4 regions of the Pantoea sp. X-Soil-MYKO-1289 genome follow, and region 2 is predicted to be linked to each of the others. Evidence: predicted binding sites of a transcription regulator. Region 2 holds the regulator's gene; each other region holds the start of a gene.
The links. Region 2 encodes ArgR, which controls arginine synthesis, uptake and breakdown. Its sites were predicted from a motif close to ANTGAATAAAAATACANT; they were not measured.

Region 1: a site for ArgR is predicted at 1,352-1,369, ahead of argC (N-acetyl-gamma-glutamyl-phosphate reductase). Genes of this name have one in related genera too.
Region 3: a site for ArgR is predicted at 1,271-1,288, ahead of argA (amino-acid N-acetyltransferase). Genes of this name have one in related genera too.
Region 4: a site for ArgR is predicted at 2,354-2,371, ahead of argF (ornithine carbamoyltransferase). Genes of this name have one in related genera too.

The regions. Positions count from the first base shown of each region.
Region 1 is NZ_AP036004.1:90,834-95,313, reverse strand. It holds gene argB (acetylglutamate kinase) at 1-227, opposite strand, end outside; gene argC (N-acetyl-gamma-glutamyl-phosphate reductase) at 243-1,247, opposite strand; gene argE (acetylornithine deacetylase) at 1,416-2,564, shown strand; gene ppc (phosphoenolpyruvate carboxylase) at 2,850-4,480, shown strand, end outside.
Region 2 is NZ_AP036004.1:416,740-421,219, forward strand. It holds gene AC6I7Z_RS02025 (barstar family protein) at 1-85, shown strand, start outside; gene yhcN (peroxide/acid stress response protein YhcN) at 148-411, opposite strand; gene AC6I7Z_RS02035 (YdgH/BhsA/McbA-like domain containing protein) at 506-772, opposite strand; gene yhcN (peroxide/acid stress response protein YhcN) at 865-1,128, opposite strand; gene argR (transcriptional regulator ArgR) at 1,602-2,072, opposite strand; gene mdh (malate dehydrogenase) at 2,493-3,431, shown strand; gene mscM (miniconductance mechanosensitive channel MscM) at 3,547-4,480, opposite strand, start outside.
Region 3 is NZ_AP036004.1:931,250-935,729, reverse strand. It holds gene amiC (N-acetylmuramoyl-L-alanine amidase AmiC) at 1-1,088, opposite strand, end outside; gene argA (amino-acid N-acetyltransferase) at 1,320-2,648, shown strand; gene recD (exodeoxyribonuclease V subunit alpha) at 2,819-4,480, opposite strand, start outside.
Region 4 is NZ_AP036004.1:3,466,257-3,470,736, forward strand. It holds gene AC6I7Z_RS16500 (valine--tRNA ligase) at 1-395, shown strand, start outside; gene AC6I7Z_RS16505 (GNAT family N-acetyltransferase) at 466-972, shown strand; gene miaE (tRNA isopentenyl-2-thiomethyl-A-37 hydroxylase MiaE) at 987-1,748, opposite strand; gene rraB (ribonuclease E inhibitor RraB) at 1,805-2,233, opposite strand; gene argF (ornithine carbamoyltransferase) at 2,397-3,404, shown strand; gene pyrB (aspartate carbamoyltransferase) at 3,640-4,480, shown strand, end outside.

The sequences.
Region 1 (4,480 bases), 330 kb from region 2:
ATAATGTCGATCTGATCGGCAGGCGTCACGCGCAGGCCGTTCTTCTTCTTCACCGGCAGCGACAGCCTTTTCATCAGCTCGTCGACCACGCAGCCGCCGCCGTGAACGATCAGCAGCGGACGCTGATGGGCGCTGCGATAAGCCAGCAGCGCGTCGAACAGGCGCGCCAGCGCCTCTTCGCTGTCGAGCAGCACGCCGCCCAGTTTGATAATTAATGGAGTTGTCATGTGCGTCCTTGTCCGTTAAATCAGCGACTGCGTTTCAGGGAAGCCGAAGCGAATATTCATACACTGCACCGCCTGCGACGCGGCGCCTTTCAGCAGGTTATCTTCCGCCGCGACGACGATCAGATGCTCGCCCTGCACCGCGAAGCCGATGTCGCAGAACGGCTGGCCGATAACCGCCTTCAGCGCCGGCACGCCCTGCTCATAGACGCGCACCAGCGACTTGTCGTGGTAGGCGCGATGGAACGCCGCCGCCACGTCGTCATGGCTGACGCCCGGCTTCAGGCGGCAGGTGATCGTCGCCAGAATGCCGCGCGGGAAGTTGCCGAGGTGCGGCGTAAAAATCACCGGCGCGCCGAGGTGCGCGACGATCTCCGGATGATGGCGATGATTGAAGAGCCCATACGCCGACAGGCTCACTTCGCAGAAGCTGGTAGCGACGCTCGCTTTCCGTCCTGCGCCGCTCACGCCGCTGGTGGCGTTGATCACCGGCCACTGGTCGCCGTTAAGCAGATCGCCTGCGATCAGCGGCTTCAGCGCCAGCTGCGCCGCGGTGGGATAGCAACCCGGCACCGCCACCAGCTGCGCCTCTTTGATCTGCGCGTGGTTCCACTCCGCCAGGCCGTAGACCGCTTTATCGAGCCAGTCGCCGTGCTGATGGGTAAACCCATAATAGCGCTGATAAAATTCGCCGTCGTTAACGCGGAACGCGCCGGAGAGATCGAACACCACGCAGCCGGCTTTCAGGAATTCCGGCGCCAGATCGTGACTGACTTCGTGCGCCGTCGCCAGGAACACCACGTCCACCTTATCCGCCCACTCGGCCGCGCTGCTCAGCGGCTGCAGCGGCAGATCCACCACGCCTTTCAGCTGCGGATGCAGATCCGACAGAGGCTTTCCTGCATCCGGGCTTTGCGCTGAAACCGCCAAAGCGGTTATGTTCATATGTGGATGGCGATGAATAAAGGTGGCGAGCTCTACGCCAGCGTAACCACTGGCACCAACGATCAGCGTATTCAACATCAGGCTGTAACCCTTTTTACAGTCACACGTTCCGGGTCGCGGCTTTGCCCCGTTGCCCACGATGCCGTTTGCGAAGGATTTCTGCTTCCCAGCCAAGCGGCGTTAATGTATTTTTATTCACTATTAATGCATGAATATTGATACATCCTAACTCAAGGACCGTCAACAGTGAAGACAAAATTACCGCCTTTTATCGAACTCTACCGCCAGCTGATTGCGACTCCGACCATCAGCGCGACCGATGCGGCGCTCGATCAGAGCAATGAAACTTTAATCAATTTGCTGGCAGGCTGGTTTCGCGATCTGGGCTTCAGCGTCGAAGTGCAGCCCGTGCCCGGCACGCGCCATAAATTCAATATGCTGGCGCGCAGCGGCAGCGGCGCCGGCGGTCTGCTGCTGGCGGGTCACACCGACACGGTGCCCTTCGACGACGGGCGCTGGACGCGCGATCCCTTTACCCTGACAGAGCATGACAACAAGCTCTACGGCCTGGGCACCGCCGACATGAAAGGCTTCTTCGCCTTTATTCTCGACACGCTGCGCGACGTCGACGTCAGCAAACTGAGCAAGCCGCTCTATATTCTCGCCACCGCCGATGAAGAGACCACCATGGCGGGCGCGAAGTACTTCTCTGAAACGGCGAGCATTCGTCCAGACTGCGCCATTATCGGCGAGCCGACCTCGCTGAAGCCGGTGCGCGCGCATAAAGGCCATCTCTCCCACGTGATTCGCGTGCAGGGCCAGTCGGGCCACTCCAGCGATCCGGCGCGCGGCGTCAACGCTATCGAACTGATGCACGACGCGATTGGTCACCTGATGCAGCTGCGCAATACTCTGAAAGAGCGCTATCACCACGACGGCTTCGCCATTCCCTATCCGACCATGAACTTCGGCCATATTCACGGCGGCGACGCGGCGAACCGCATCTGCGCCTGCTGCGAGCTGCATATGGATATTCGCCCGCTGCCGGGCCTGACATTAAGCGATCTGGAAGGGCTGCTGAACGAGTCGCTGGCGCCGGTCAGCGCGCGCTGGCCGGGACGTCTTACGGTTGGCGAACTGCATCCGCCGATCCCGGGCTACGAATGTCCGGCTAATCATGAACTGGTCGCCGTGGTGGAAAAACTGCTCGGCACGCCGACTGAAGTGGTGAACTACTGCACTGAAGCGCCGTTTATTCAGGAGCTGTGCCCGACGCTGGTGCTGGGGCCAGGATCGATCAACCAGGCGCATCAGCCGGATGAATTTATCGATACCGCATTTATTAAGCCGACTCGCGCCCTGATCGCGCAGGTTGTGCAGCACTTTTGCCACTGATACGCAATAAACAGGGCAATTCACTGTTAAGAAAGTAAATTTCCTGATCTCTGCGCGGGATTTGTTGATAAGAATAACTTATCCCGCTCCCCTCCAGTTAAAATCTTTGAATTTCCGGCAGTTAGCGGCATGTTACCGGGCGCTTATGCGCATTGACGCCGCAGGGTTTACGTGGCTAGATAAAAGACGATGTTATACCCGGTGGGTGATTACTCATGCAGTTTCTGCGCGGTCGCAGGCTGTGGGTGTAGAAGTTTACAAAGACGATAAGGGTGTCAGGGTCACATGAACGAACAATATTCCGCAATGCGAAGTAATGTCAGTATGCTCGGCAAACTGCTCGGGGATACGATCAAGGATGCACTAGGAGAGAACATCCTCGACCGGGTGGAGACCATCCGCAAACTCTCAAAGTCATCCCGCGCGGGAAATGACGCTCATCGCAAGGAACTGCTCAACACGCTGCAAAATCTGTCGAACGACGAGCTGCTGCCCGTCGCGCGCGCCTTTAGCCAGTTCCTTAACCTGACCAACGTTGCCGAACAGTATCAGACCATTTCACGCAGCGGCGACGGCGCAAACCATCCCGAACTGCTGAAAACCACCTTCGATCGTCTTAAACAGCAGCCCGACGTCAGCGAAAACGCCATTCGCGCCGCCATCGAATCGCTGTCGCTGGAGCTGGTGCTGACGGCGCACCCGACCGAGATCACCCGCCGCACGCTGATCCACAAGCTGGTCGAGGTGAATAGCTGCCTGAAGCAGCTCGATCACAGCGATATCTCCGACTACGAGCGCAACCAGATTATGCGTCGCCTGCGTCAGCTGGTGGCGCAGGCGTGGCACACCGACGAGATCCGCAAATATCGCCCGACGCCGATCGACGAGGCGAAATGGGGCTTCGCCGTGGTGGAGAACAGCCTGTGGGAAGGCGTGCCCGCCTTTCTGCGCGAGCTGAACGAACAGGTTGAAGAGGCGTTCGGCGTGAAGCTGCCGGTAGACTTCGTGCCGGTGAAATTTACCTCCTGGATGGGCGGCGACCGCGACGGCAACCCGAACGTGACCGCCACGGTGACGCGCCACGCCATGCAGCTCAGCCGCTGGAAAGCCGCCGACCTCTTTCTGCGCGATATCGGCGTGCTGATTTCCGAACTCTCGATGTCTGAATGCAGCGAAGAGGTGCGCGAGCTGTGCGGCGACCCGGAGGCGATTGAGCCTTACCGCGTCATCCTGAAGCGCATGCGCAGCCAGCTGCTGAATACTCAGGCTTACCTTGAGCGCCGCCTGAAGGGCGAGCGCCTGCCGCGTCCCGCCGATTTGCTGGTCTCCAACGATCAGCTCTGGACGCCGCTTTACGCTATCTATCAGTCGCTGCAGCAGTGCGACATGGGCATTATCGCCAACGGTCAGCTGCTGGATACGCTGCGCCGCGTGAAGTGCTTTGGCGTGCCGCTGGTGCGCATCGATCTGCGTCAGGAGAGCACGCGCCATACCGAAGCGATCGCCGAAGTGACCCGCTATCTCGGCCTCGGCGACTATGAAAGCTGGTCGGAAGCGGACAAGCAGGCCTTCCTGGTGCGCGAGCTCAACTCCAAGCGTCCGCTGCTGCCGCGCCACTGGGAGCCGAGCGACGAAACGCGCGAAGTGCTGGAAACCTGCCGCGTCGCCGCCGAAGCGCCGCAGGGCTCTATCGCGGCCTACGTTATCTCAATGGCGAAGACGCCCTCCGACGTGCTGGCGGTGCATCTGCTGCTGAAAGAGGCGGGCATCACCTTCGCCATGCCGGTGGCGCCGCTGTTTGAAACCCTCGACGACCTCAACAACGCCAACGACGTCATGAGCCAGCTGCTGAATATCGACTGGTATCGCGGTTTTATTCAGGGCAAACAGATGGTGATGATCGGCTACTCCGACTC
Region 2 (4,480 bases):
GAAACGACGCTATGGCGCGCTGATCCTGTTATTTGATGAGGCGGAAGAGGAGCTGGAAGGCCAGCTCCGCTTTAATATTACCTGACGCAGCAAAAAGGGCCCCGACAAGCGGGGCCAAAGGGTTCGTCAGCAGTTGTTGACGAGGAATTACTTATAGAGTTCAGCAGTGAAGTGGTAGCTGTCGCCGGTGCGCGCCTCGATGACTTTATAAGCGCTGGCGCCTTGCTCATCGGCTTTCTGCGAAAGCTGCGCGCGATAGTCCATCGGCGAGCCTGCTGTACCACTGATTGTCACTGTCCCCGCAGGCTGCATATTCTGCGCCTGATCGCCGGTAATCAGCTGCGCTGCCTGAGCGCCGAATGCGATTACGGAAAGCAGGCTAACGGTTGCGATGGTTGTTTTGATTTTCATTGTTCGTCTCCTCATTACAATCAACAACCTGCGGTTGGCATCATGATGCGGGTCGTCGATATAGCAGGCGTCGCGCAGGCGCCCGATCGGTTAATTATTTATAAAGCTCAGCCGTGACGTGATAGGTGTCGTCCTGGTTGTTCTCGATGATGCGGTAGTGGCCTGCGCCCTGCGCGTCGGCCTTCTGAGAAAGCGCCTGACGGATATTGGTCTGATCGCCGTCATGACCGCTGATGCTAATAGTCTGGTTCAGCGGCTGCAGCGTTTCGGCCTGTTGATTCGATACCAGACTGGCTGCGCTGGCGCCAAACGACAGCGCGGCGGTCAGAGTGGCTAAAGCGATAAGTGATTTGGTTTTCATGGTCTACTCTCCTGAATTCATCGATAAGGCCACCCGATGCGCAATGCGCGCTTCAATAAGGTCGCCCGTCCAACGACGTCTGGCTAACGCGCTTATTTATACAGCTCGGCGGTAGCGTGGTAGTTGCCGTTGTTATAAGCCTCGATTACGCGGTAGGCGCTGGCGCCTTTCTGTTCTGCCTTCGCATTCAGCTCTTCTTTAATCTGCATTGGAGAACCGGCTACGCCGCTTACGCTTACTGAGCCGATAGACTGCAGATTTTGCGCCTGCTGTGCGTTAATTGATTCTGCTGCAAAAGCGCCGAATGACAGTGCAGATAGAATGCTCAGGGTTGCGATAGTAGTTTTAACGTTCATATATATTTCCTCGTCGTCTGTTTTTGTCTTTTTGTTTGATGTGATTCGCATCACGAAAAGAAGTATAGAACTAATAACGTGTGAAATTAATATCTGCCTAATAATGTTTTGTTGTGATTCTTTATCCTTATGACTCTTTTTTATTCTTTAACGTTATAAAAAGTGGTTGAAAAACAGGCGATCACTCGTAAATGCTTTCCAAAACATGTGGTTAAGTGACTTTAACTTTTTGTGCGAAAGGATGTGGTGAATGTGGCTGGTTATTGATTTGGATCTGGGTGTTCTCGCTAATCATGTAGTGTAAAGCAGCGTAAAATAGCGCGAAAGGTTAAGCAGGCAGAAAGGTATGACCATAGCCGTTCGCGGCGTCAGCGGGAAATAGAATAAGTTAACGGACTGAACAGGCAGGAAATGAAAAGGCTGACAGGAGAGGTAGGGCGACCGGCAGCGCGACTGCCGGTCAACGACGCGGTTTACAGCTCTTGTTCAAAGACGGTGAGAAGCGCGCTATGCAGTTTTTTGACGGTGAAGGCACGCGCGGGCGTAATAAATATCGTATCGTCGCCGGCGATAGTGCCGAGAATGCCTTCCGCTTTGCCCAGCGAGTCTAGCAGACGGGCGATCAGCTGCGCTGCGCCAGGGCTGGTGCGAATCACGATCAGCGCATCGTTATAGTCGATATCCAGCACCAGATTTTTTAACGGGCTGGTGGTGGTCGGCACGCCCAGCTCCGCCGGCAGACAGTAAACCATCTCCATTTTGGCGTTACGCGTGCGCACCGCGCCGAATTTCGTCAGCATACGAGACACCTTCGACTGATTGATATTGTCGAAGCCTTCCTCCTGCAGCGCCTGTACAATCTCGCCTTGAGAGCTGAATTTCTCTTGTTTTAACAAGGCTTTAAACGCTTTAATCAATTCGTCTTGCTTAGATGGGTTTCGCATAAGCTACCAGTAAAGAAAAATGCCGAACGCCCGCCGACGGCAGATACATTATTATGCATATGAATGAATTTTTATGCAATTAGTCGATAAAAAAGGCAGGCGCCGCGAGTTGCGGGCGGCAATGATAACAAAATTTTTTGCGCAGACCAAAAGGACGATAGAGCAGGAAAAGCGAAGGTTGCAGAATTGTTATACAATTGAGGTGTCATATGGATAGCTATCACGGCCGTGCTCTATCTGCCATCGACATCGTTGTCGGTCATTCAGGCGCGTTGTGCTGACAAAGTAGCAACCCAAAAGATTAAGTGCTGCTGCACGCATAATGAACAGTGGGTTTGTCATCGTCTGAGAAGTTGATTCAGGTCTGGACACAGATGGAAATTCGGCTCTACTCTGCCCCACCTTAATAAGGAGTACAGAATGAAAGTTGCCGTTCTTGGCGCTGCTGGCGGAATCGGTCAGGCGCTCGCCCTTCTGTTAAAAACCCAGCTTCCTGCGGGTTCCGAACTCACGCTCTATGATATTGCGCCGGTGACGCCCGGCGTGGCGGTGGATCTCAGCCATATTCCTACCGCGGTAAAAATTCAGGGCTTTAGCGGCGAAGACGCGACGCCTGCGCTGCACGGTGCGGACGTTATCCTGATCTCGGCGGGCGTCGCGCGTAAGCCGGGCATGGATCGCGCCGATCTGTTTAACGTTAACGCAGGCATCGTGCGCAATCTGATCGAGCAGGTGGCGCAAACCGCGCCTAAAGCGCTTATTGGCATTATTACCAATCCGGTTAATACCACGGTGGCGATCGCCGCCGACGTGCTGAAAAAGCACGGCGTTTATGACAAAAATCGCCTGTTTGGCGTGACTATGCTGGATATTATCCGCGCCAATACCTTCGTCGCCGAGCTGAAAGGCAAACAGCCGAATGAGGTCGAAGTGCCGGTTATTGGCGGCCACTCCGGCGTGACTATCCTGCCGCTGCTGTCGCAGGTGCAAGGCGTGAGCTTTAGCGACGACGAGGTCGCCAGCCTGACGAAACGTATTCAGAATGCGGGGACGGAAGTGGTCGAAGCTAAAGCGGGCGGCGGATCCGCGACGCTGTCGATGGGGCAGGCCGCGGCGCGCTTCGGCCTGTCGCTGGTGCGCGCCCTGCAGGGCGAGGCGAACGTGGTGGAGTGCGCTTATGTCGAGGGCGACGGCGAGTATGCCCGCTTCTTCTCGCAGCCGCTGCTGCTGGGCAAGAACGGCATCGTCGAGCGGCGAGCTATCGGCGCGCTGAGCGATTTTGAACAGCAGGCGTTAAACGGCATGCTGGAGACGCTGAAAAAAGATATCGCGCAGGGCGAGGAGTTTGTGAAGCAGTAAGCGCTGCGTTCAGACTCTTTTCACCGCTGACGAAGCCCGACTTAACGGGCCTCGTCAGCGTGTGAACCGCTTTCCACTTCCCTTCGTTGCGCCCCTTTACCCGTTCACCGCCGCGCTACAGACCGCCAGACTTAAAGGTGCGCGCTGCCGGCGTGCCGTTGCTGGCGGGCGTCTTCTTGCCCAGCGTCTCCATACGCACCTGGAAAGGCGGGAAGGGCATTTCGATGCCGTGCTCGGCAAAGCCTTTCAGGATCAGCTGATGCAGCTCGTGGCGCAGCGGCATGCGGTGTCCCATCTCCGCCGCGTGAATGCGCAGCTCAAACAGCTGAATCCCCTGCTGCAGATCGACCAGGAAGACATCCGGCGCCGGCACGTCCAGCACATAGCTGCAACGCTCGCACGCCTGTCTCAGCACCGTCGTCACCTCTTCGCTGTTCACATGCGCGGGCGCAGGAATAGTCAGCACCACGCGCGTTACCGAGTCGGAAAGCGACCAGTTGACGAACTGCTCGGTAATAAAGGCCTTGTTCGGTACGATAATCTCTTTGCGGTCCCAGTCGATAATGGTGGTGGCGCGCGTGTTGATGCGCGTAATGCTGCCGGTCAGATCGCGGATGGTTACGGTATCGCCGATGCGGATCGGCTTTTCGAACAGGATAATCAGGCCGGAAATAAAGTTGGCGAAAATCTCCTGCAAACCAAAACCGAGTCCCACACCGAGCGCGGCGACCAGCCACTGCAGCTTCGACCACTCGATGCCGATCATTGAGAAGCCAATCAGGCCGCCGACCAGCATCAGCACATACTTGGTCAGCGTGGTAATGGCGTAACCGGTGCCGGGCGTCAGATTAAGGTGCTGCAGCAGCGCCAGCTCCAGCAGCGCGGGCATATTGCGCACCAGCTGGGTGGTGATGATCAGCACCAGAATCGCAATCAGCACCGAGCCCAGCGTAATAGGCTGAATGCTCTCTACGCCCTGCACCGTAGTGCTGACGTCCCACAGTCGAATATTCTCGAGAAAGCCGAAGGCGGAATGAATCTCCGACCAG
Region 3 (4,480 bases), 510 kb from region 2:
GGCGCCTTCAGCACTGCGAAACCCGCCTGATCGACGGTGCGCTTGTGCAGATGGTTGATGCGCCCCATGCGATGCAGCACCTCTTTGCCGAACGCCAGGCTGTCGTGAATGGTCTGGCGCTGCACCATATCCAGCATGGTGTGGTCGAGGTAGCGATCGCCGCTCTTGCTGACGCCGCCGATAAGATCCGCTTCGTTCTGCGTTTGCGCCAGGAAACGCGCCGCCGCCGAAGTGGCGCCTTTGGTGGAGAGCGCGAACACCGAGGAGCCGCGCGCGCTGCGGCTGGTAAAGGCGTCGGCGTGTATCGAGACGAAAAGATCGGCGCGCTGCTTGCGCGCTTTCGCCACCCGGACCCGTAGCGGAATAAACACATCCTCGTTGCGCGTCATATAGGCTTTCATATTCGGCTCTTTGTCGATCAGCGCCTTAAGCCGTCGCCCCATCTTCAGCACGATATCTTTTTCGCGCGTTTTGTATTTGCCGTGCGCGCCGGGATCTTCGCCGCCGTGTCCGGGATCGATCATGACGATCAGCGGCCGATCGCGACCCGCCTTGCCGGGCAGCGGCGCGGATGCCGGCTCGCTGCGTCCCAGATCGCCCTGGTTGTAATCTTTGAGCAGCGCCAGCAGCGGATCGTCTTCGGCGGAATCCTGGCTCGGATAGAGATCGACCACCAGCCGGTGTTTGATGCCGGCCACCGGCGCCAGGGTAAAGGTTTTCGGCGCGACGTTGCGCTTCAGCTCCAGCACGATGCGGACGGTACTGGCGTCGAACTGTCCGACGCGCGCGTTTTTGATAAAGGGATCGCTTACCTGTACCAGCTTGTCGACGCCCTTCAGCACCGGATTGAGATGCATATTCTCGATATCAATAACCAGCCGATCGGGATGCGAGAGCGCAAACTGCTTGTAGTGAAGCGGCACGCTGGACTCCAGCGTCATGCGCGAATAGGTCGAAGATGGCCAGATGCGTACCGCGACGATATGGTTTTTTGCCGCCAGCCCCGTGCGGCTGACGCTCAGCAGCAATAATGCGCCGGTACCCTGCAGGAGCCTTCTGCGGGAAAGTAGGGGATTTGATTCTGACATGCCGCTCCAGCTGCTCTGTTCTGTCTAAAAAAGCGCCACTTTAATAAACGGCGCTGAAAACTTTAGCCCATCCCTTTGGCGAAGTCATCCAGGAAAAGCCAAATAATGCAGTCTCTTAGCAGTGAGCGCACCCGAAAAAACGTAAATTTTCGTCAGGTTTAACGCTTGCAAATAGCGCCCTAAAAGAATAAAAATACAAAAATTACGAATAATCATTCATTGAGGTTTGCCGTGAAGGAACGTAGTACTGAGCTGGTTCAGGGTTTTCGCCACACCGTTCCCTATATCAATGCCCATCGGGACAAGACCTTTGTCATCATGCTGGGCGGCGAAGCGATCGAGCATGAGAATTTCAACAGCATCGTTAACGATATCGGCCTGCTGCACAGTCTCGGCATTCGCCTGGTGGTGGTGTATGGCGCGCGTCCGCAGATCGACGCCAGCCTGGCGGCGAACCAGCTGGAGCCGGTTTACCACAAATACACCCGCGTGACCGACGCGCAGTCGCTGGAGCTGGTGAAGCAGGCGGCGGGACGGCTGCAGCTCGACATCACGGCGCGACTCTCAATGAGCCTGAATAACACGCCGCTGCAGGGCGCGCATATCAACGTGGTCAGCGGCAACTTTATTATCGCGCAGCCGCTGGGCGTGGACGACGGCGTCGATTATTGCCACAGCGGACGTATTCGCCGCATCGACGAAGAGGCGATCCACCGGCAGCTGGATAATGATGCAATCGTGCTGCTCGGCCCGGTGGCGGTCTCCGTGACCGGCGAGAGTTTCAATCTGACGTCGGAAGAGGTCGCCACCCAGCTGGCGATTAAGCTGAAGGCGGAGAAGATGATCGGTTTTTGCTCCGAGCAGGGCGTGACCCGCCGCGACGGCACCATTATCTCTGAGCTGTTCCCGAACGACGCGCAGGCGCGCATCGACGAGATGGAGAGCGACGGCGACTACCTTTCCGGCACGGTGCGCTTCCTGCGCGGCGCGGTGAAAGCCTGCCGCAGCGGCGTGCGCCGCAGCCATCTGATTAGCTACCAGGAAGATGGCGCGCTGCTGCAGGAACTCTTCTCGCGCGACGGTATCGGCACGCAGATCGTGATGGAGTCAAGCGAGCAGATCCGCCGCGCCACCATTAACGATATCGGCGGCATCCTGGAGCTTATCCGTCCGCTGGAGCAGCAGGGCATTCTGGTGCGTCGCTCGCGCGAGCAGCTGGAGATGGAGATCGACAAGTTCACCATTATTATTCGCGACAACCTCACCATCGCCTGCGCCGCGCTCTACCCGTTTATGGATGAGAAAATCGGTGAGATGGCCTGTGTAGCGGTGCATCCCGACTATCGCAGCTCGTCGCGCGGCGAAATGCTGCTGCAGCGCGTGGCGCTGCAGGCGCGGCAGATGGGGCTGAAGAAGCTGTTCGTGCTGACGACGCGCAGCATTCACTGGTTTCAGGAGCGCGGCTTTACGCCGGTGGATATCGAGTCGCTGCCGGAGAGTAAAAAGCAGATGTATAACTACCAGCGGCGCTCAAAGGTGCTGATGGCGGACCTGACCTGAGTCAGGCCAGCCGGCTCATCTTTCAGACGGCACCGTCGCTGATGCGCGGGCGGCATGGGCCGTGGAGCAAAGCGTCCTGCGCCAGGGATGGCGCAGGCCGAGCGGGCAAGGATGCGCAAGCGACTTTGCGTAACGGCCCATGCCGCCCGCGTTCGCTCCTGATGCGTCCTTTATACCAGACTGAGTCTTTCCACCAGTCCGCTGCGGCGCTGGGTTTGCAGCTGTACCGCGCGCTGAAACACCGCGGGTTCGCTGTAGAGCGTCAGCCGCTTGCGCGCGCGGGTTATCGCGGTATAGACCAGCTCGCGCGTCAGCACCGGCGAGAACTGCGCCGGCATCACCAGCGCGGTATGCTCGAACTCCGATCCCTGCGACTTATGCACCGTCATCGCCCAGGCGGTATCGTGCGGCGGCAGACGGCTCGGCTGCACCGCCTTCACCGACCCGTCCGGCAGCGGGAAAAAGACCTTCAGCTGGTTTTCCGCATCGCGCAGGGTAATGCCGATATCGCCGTTGAACAGTCCCAGCGCGCTGTCATTGCGCGTTACCATCACCGGCCGTCCCGCATACCAGCGGCTGCCGATCGCCGGCCGCCGGATGCGCTGTAGCTGCACCAGGCGCTGCTCGATGCGCTGGTTCAGCCCCTGCACGCCGAACGGCCCGTCGCGCAGGGCGCAAAGCAGCTGATAGCGGCTGAAGGCCAGCAGGATCTCCTCCACCGGCGCGCGCGACTGCACCAGCTTCAGGAAAGGCCGGTAGCCTTCCGCGACGGCGTCGAGCATCGCCTGATAGGCCTCGCCGCTCTGTAGCGCCTGAAAATCGATATCCTCAAAGGCGGCGTTAATCACCGACTCGACGGCGCGCGCGTCACCGAGATTGACCGCCCGCGCCAGCTGGCCGATGCCCGACGTCGCATCAAAGCGGTAGCTTTTGCGCAGCAGACAGATGCTGTCGCGCACGTCGGGCGCGCGCGCGTCATCCGCGCCGTCGAGGGCGCACTGGGTCAGCGCCGCCAGCTGCTGCGCGCGCGACAGGCTGTAGCCCGTTTCCGCACAGCGGCAGATATCGCCCAGCACCGCGCCCGCTTCCACCGACGCCAGCTGATCGCGATCGCCGAGGAAAATCACGCGCGCATGATCCGGCAGCGCGGCGATCAGCTTCGCCATCATCGGAAGATCGACCATAGAGGCTTCGTCCACAACCAGCACGTCAAGATGAAGCCGGTTGGCGGCGTGATAGCGCAGCCGCTGCGTATCGGGCTGCGCGCCCAGCAGACGGTGCAGCGTCGTCGCTTCGCTGGGAAAACGCGCCCGCTCTTCGTCGCTGACCGACAGCGCCTGCAGCGCCTGGCCGAGAGATTCGGTGAGGCGCGCCGCCGCTTTGCCGGTCGGCGCCGCCAGCTGGATGCGCAGATTGCTGCGGCTGAGGCGGATCAAGGCCGCCAGCAGCTTCGCCACGGTGGTGGTTTTTCCGGTGCCGGGCCCGCCGGAAATCACGGCGGTTTTGCGCGTCAGCGCCACGGCGGCGGCGATTTTTTGCCAGTCGTCGGGCCGATCGCCAAACAGCGCGCTCAGCACGCTCTGCGCGGCGGCGATATCCATCTCCGCCATCTCCGCCTGCCGGGTGAAAAAGTGCGCCACGCGGCCTTCGCTTTGCCACAGACGATGCAAATAGAGCCGCTCATGATTGAGCACCAGCGGCGTGGCGATGCCGCCGTCGCTCAGCGCAGGCCAGCCGTCGAGCGCCGTTTTCCAGCACGACGGCGCGCCCGCTGCGCGCCATAGCGCCTGCGCCAGTTCGGGATGACGTCCGGCGAACAGCATATCGGGAGT
Region 4 (4,480 bases), 3.0 Mb from region 2:
CGCTCGACGTGCTGCTGCGCGACTGTTCTCCTGCGGCGCTGCGCCGTGTGGAAGCGAACCGCACCTTCCTGTCGCGCCTGGCGCGTCTGGAAAGCCTGACCATTCTGCCAGCGGGCGAGAAAGGTCCGGTTTCGGTGACGAAAATCGTCGAAGGCGCCGAGCTGCTGATCCCGATGGCGGGCCTGGTGGACAAGGCGGCAGAGCTGGATCGTCTGGCGAAAGAGCTGGGCAAGCTCGACGTCGAGATTGAGAAGATTCAGGTTAAGCTGGCGAACGAAGGCTTCGTCTCGCGCGCGCCGGAAGCGGTGGTGGCGAAAGAGCGCGAGCGCGTCGCCGAGCTGGAGCAGTCGAAAGCGAAACTGATTGAACAGCAGGCGGTGATTGCGGCATTGTAAGCGTTTGAGTCTGACAGCGTAAAAAACGAAGCCGGGCTTGCCCGGCTTTATTATTTGATCGGAAAAGATTATGACGACTTCAGCACTGCGGCTGGCACTTAAGCTGCGCCCTATCAGCGCCGCCGACAATCCCCATATCGCCCAGGTTATCCGCACCGTCTCGGCAGAGTTCGGCCTGACCGCCGATAAAGGCTATACCGTGGCCGATCCGCAGCTCGACAGCCTGTATGAACTCTACAGCGCTGAGCACAGCGCCTACTGGATTGTGGAGCATCAGGGGAAAGTAGCGGGCGGCGGCGGCATCGCCCCGCTCGCCTGCAGCGCGCCCGATATCTGCGAGCTGCAGAAAATGTATTTCCTGCCGGAGGTGCGCGGCTTCGGCGTGGCGCGCGAGCTGGCGCTGCGCGCAATGGAGCATGCGCGCCAGCGCGGCTTCCGTCGCTGCTATCTGGAAACCACCGGCAGCCTGACGCGCGCCATTAAACTCTATGAGTCGCTGGGCTTTGAACGCATCGACGAGGCGCTCGGCTGTACCGGCCATGGCGACTGCGAATACAGAATGTTGAAGACGCTGTAAGCGCGTCTTCCCGGTCAGAAGGACGGCACGCCGCTGTGAAAACGCAGCTCCGCGTCCGGCTCGCTAATCAGCTTCGCCTCCGCTTCGCCAATCGCCCGCACGCGCGGCGCGATATCTTTCGGCGATATCTGCGCCGCCAGGGCTAAATAGTCCTGATAGTGGCGCGCTTCCGAACGCAGCAGCGAGATATAGAACTTCTCCAGCTCCGCATCCAGCCAGGGCGCCAGGCTGGCGAAGCGTTCGCAGGAGCGCGCCTCGATATAGGCGCCGCAGATCAGTTTGTCCACCAGCGTATCAGGCTCGTGCGTGGTGATCTCCCGCAGCAGCCCTTTGGCGTAGCGGCTGGAGGTGATCTTTTTATAGGGTAAACCGCGCGCCTGCATAATCTCCCATACCTGATAAAAGTGGTGCAGCTCCTCTTTAATCAGCAGCACCATCTTCTCCACCAGATCGTCCGCCCAGGGCAGCTCGTTACGCACAATGATGCTTTTAGAGAGGCTTTTATGCGCCTGGATAAACTGGCTGTCGGGGTGCTCGCGGAAAATAAAATCTTCGTAGGGCTTCAGCCAGGCGAGGATCGCCTCGCCGCTCGGCTTGTCGGCGACATACTTGCGGATCAGCCAGGTGGCGGTCTGCGCCGCTTTCAGTTCGCAAACCAGATGGTCGGTCAGCAGCAGCGTCAGGTTTTCCGGTTTGCGCGCCTCGTCGATCCAGGCTTGCGGCGTGCGGCAGAGTAGAAACTGATAGATAGGCTCAAGCAGCGGTGCGTAGTTCATATCTGTTCAAAAGGCAGGAAACGGAAAGGCGGAGCGCGCGGCTCCGCCAGGGGAAATCAGTGGCGGACGCCGGTATCTTCGTCGCCGTCGATAATGTCGCCATCTTCATCGTCATCTTCGTCTTCGGCGTCGGGATCTTCGAAGTAGGTGCCCCAGCCATCGTAGTCGACGTTGTATTTGCCCACCAGGTTGACCAGCTGCTCAACCTGCGCGTCGATCAGCTCAGGCTTCAGCGCCGACTCGCTGAGGATATCGACGCACATCACCGTGGTGCCGTCCTCCAGCTCCAGCTCTTCCGGCTCGGTCACTTCATAACCCAGCTTAAACGCGTCGACGGCCGCTTTTTCCAGCGAGTCGAAGTTGTTGCAGGAGAGATGATGTTCAATGGTATAGAGCGCATCCGGATCGCTGCCATCTTCCAGCAGCTCATCAATGATCAGGCGTGTCTCTTCACGCTGCTCTTCCAGCAATGCTTCATATGCCATGGCGAATTCCCCTCAGTGTTCGGCAATAAACAAGTATTTTCCCACACTGCCCGGCGCGCCACTACTCAAAACCGAAAGTTTCTTTACGCCGGGGTTGAAAATGAATATTCATACGTTTAGATTGAATTTTCATTCAATCAGAATGGATGCACTGGAGCCCGTTATGAGTCACCTTTTTCAACGCCACTTCCTTCGGCTGCTCGATTTTAGCCCGGCCGATATCACCTCCCTGCTCGACCTCGCCGCTGAATTAAAACGCGCTAAAAAAAACGGTAGCGAAACCCAGCGCCTGAAGGGCAAAAACATCGCGCTCATCTTCGAAAAAGACTCGACCCGCACCCGATGCTCTTTCGAAGTTGCCGCATACGATCAGGGCGCTAATGTCACTTATCTCGGCCCGAGCGGCAGCCAAATCGGCCACAAAGAGTCGATGAGGGATACCGCCCGCGTGCTGGGCCGCATGTATGACGGCATCCAGTACCGCGGCTACGGCCAGGCGCTGGTGGAGACGCTGGCGGAATTCGCCGGCGTGCCGGTGTGGAACGGCCTTACTACCGAGTTTCACCCTACCCAGCTGCTGGCGGATCTGCTCACCATGCAGGAGCATCTGCCGGGCAAGGCGCTGAGCGAGATGACGCTGGTCTACGTCGGCGACGCCCGCAACAACATGGGCAACAGCATGCTGGAAGCGGCGGCGGTAACCGGCCTGGATCTGCGCCTGGTCGCGCCGAAGGGCTGCTGGCCGGAAGCGGATCTGGTCGAAACCTGCCGCCAGGCGGCGCAGCAAACCGGCGGCAGCATCACCCTGACCGAAGATATCGCCGCAGGCGTCAAGGGCGCGGACTTTATCTATACCGACGTCTGGGTGTCGATGGGCGAGGCGAAAGCGGTATGGGAAGAGCGCATCGCGCTGCTGCGCGACTATCAGGTCAATCAGGCGATGCTGCAGCTGACCGGCAACCCGCAGGTGAAGTTCCTGCACTGTCTGCCAGCGTTTCATGACGATCAGACCACGCTGGGCCGTCAGATGGCTGAACAGTATGGCCTGCACGGCGGCATGGAGGTGAGCGACGAGGTGTTTGAGTCGGAGCACAGTATCGTATTCGACCAGGCGGAAAACCGCATGCATACCATTAAAGCGGTCATGGTGGCGACGCTGAGCCAGGCGTAGCCGCTCAGCCAGCCGCTCCGCAAACGTTTTCCCTTGATGCAAAACGCCGGACGGGTATAATGCGCCCCAATTTGCCGGAGGAAGCATGCAACAGCGCAGCGCACACATTCACGCGACATCACGCCTGAACGCAGGCGGCGCCCCTGTTTTTTCCGTCATCAACCCGATCGTAGAAAAAGCCCCTTAAGCAGGGGCTTTTTTTTGTCCGCAATTCGGCAGCGCAGAGAGGCGAACTATGGCTAACCCGTTATATCGCAAACATATTATATCTATTAACGATCTCAGTCGCGACGAACTGGAGCTTGTGCTGCACACCGCCGCGCGGCTGAAAGCCAACCCGCAGCCGGAGCTGCTGAAGCACAAGGTCATCGCCAGCTGCTTCTTTGAAGCCTCGACGCGCACGCGCCTGTCGTTTGAAACGGCGATGCACCGGCTGGGCGCGTCGGTGGTGGGCTTCGCCGACGGCAGCAATACCTCGCTCGGCAAAAAGGGCGAAACCCTGGCGGATACCATTTCCGTTATCGGCACCTACGTCGACGCCATCGTGATGCGTCATCCGCAGGAGGGCGCGGCGCGGCTCGCCACGGAATTTTCCGGCGGCGTGCCGATCCTTAACGCCGGGGACGGCGCCAATCAGCATCCGACCCAGACGCTGCTGGATCTCTTTACCATTCTTGAGACGCAGAGCCGCCTGGACAATCTGAGCATCGCCATGGTCGGCGACCTGAAATATGGCCGCACGGTGCACTCCCTGACGCAGGCGCTGGCGAAGTTCGACGGCAACCGCTTCTACTTTATCGCGCCCGACGCGCTGGCGATGCCGGCCTATATCACCGATACGCTGGATGAGCGCGGCATCGTCTGGTCGCGTCACGACAGCATCGAAGCGGTGATCCCGCACGCCGATATTCTCTATATGACCCGCGTGCAGAAAGAGCGTCTCGACCCGTCGGAATACGCCAACGTCAAGGCGCAGTTTATTCTGCGCGCGGCGGATCTGGCCGGCGCACGCGACAATATGAAAGTGCTGCATCCGCTGCCGCGCGTTGACGAGATCGCCACCGATGTGGATAAAA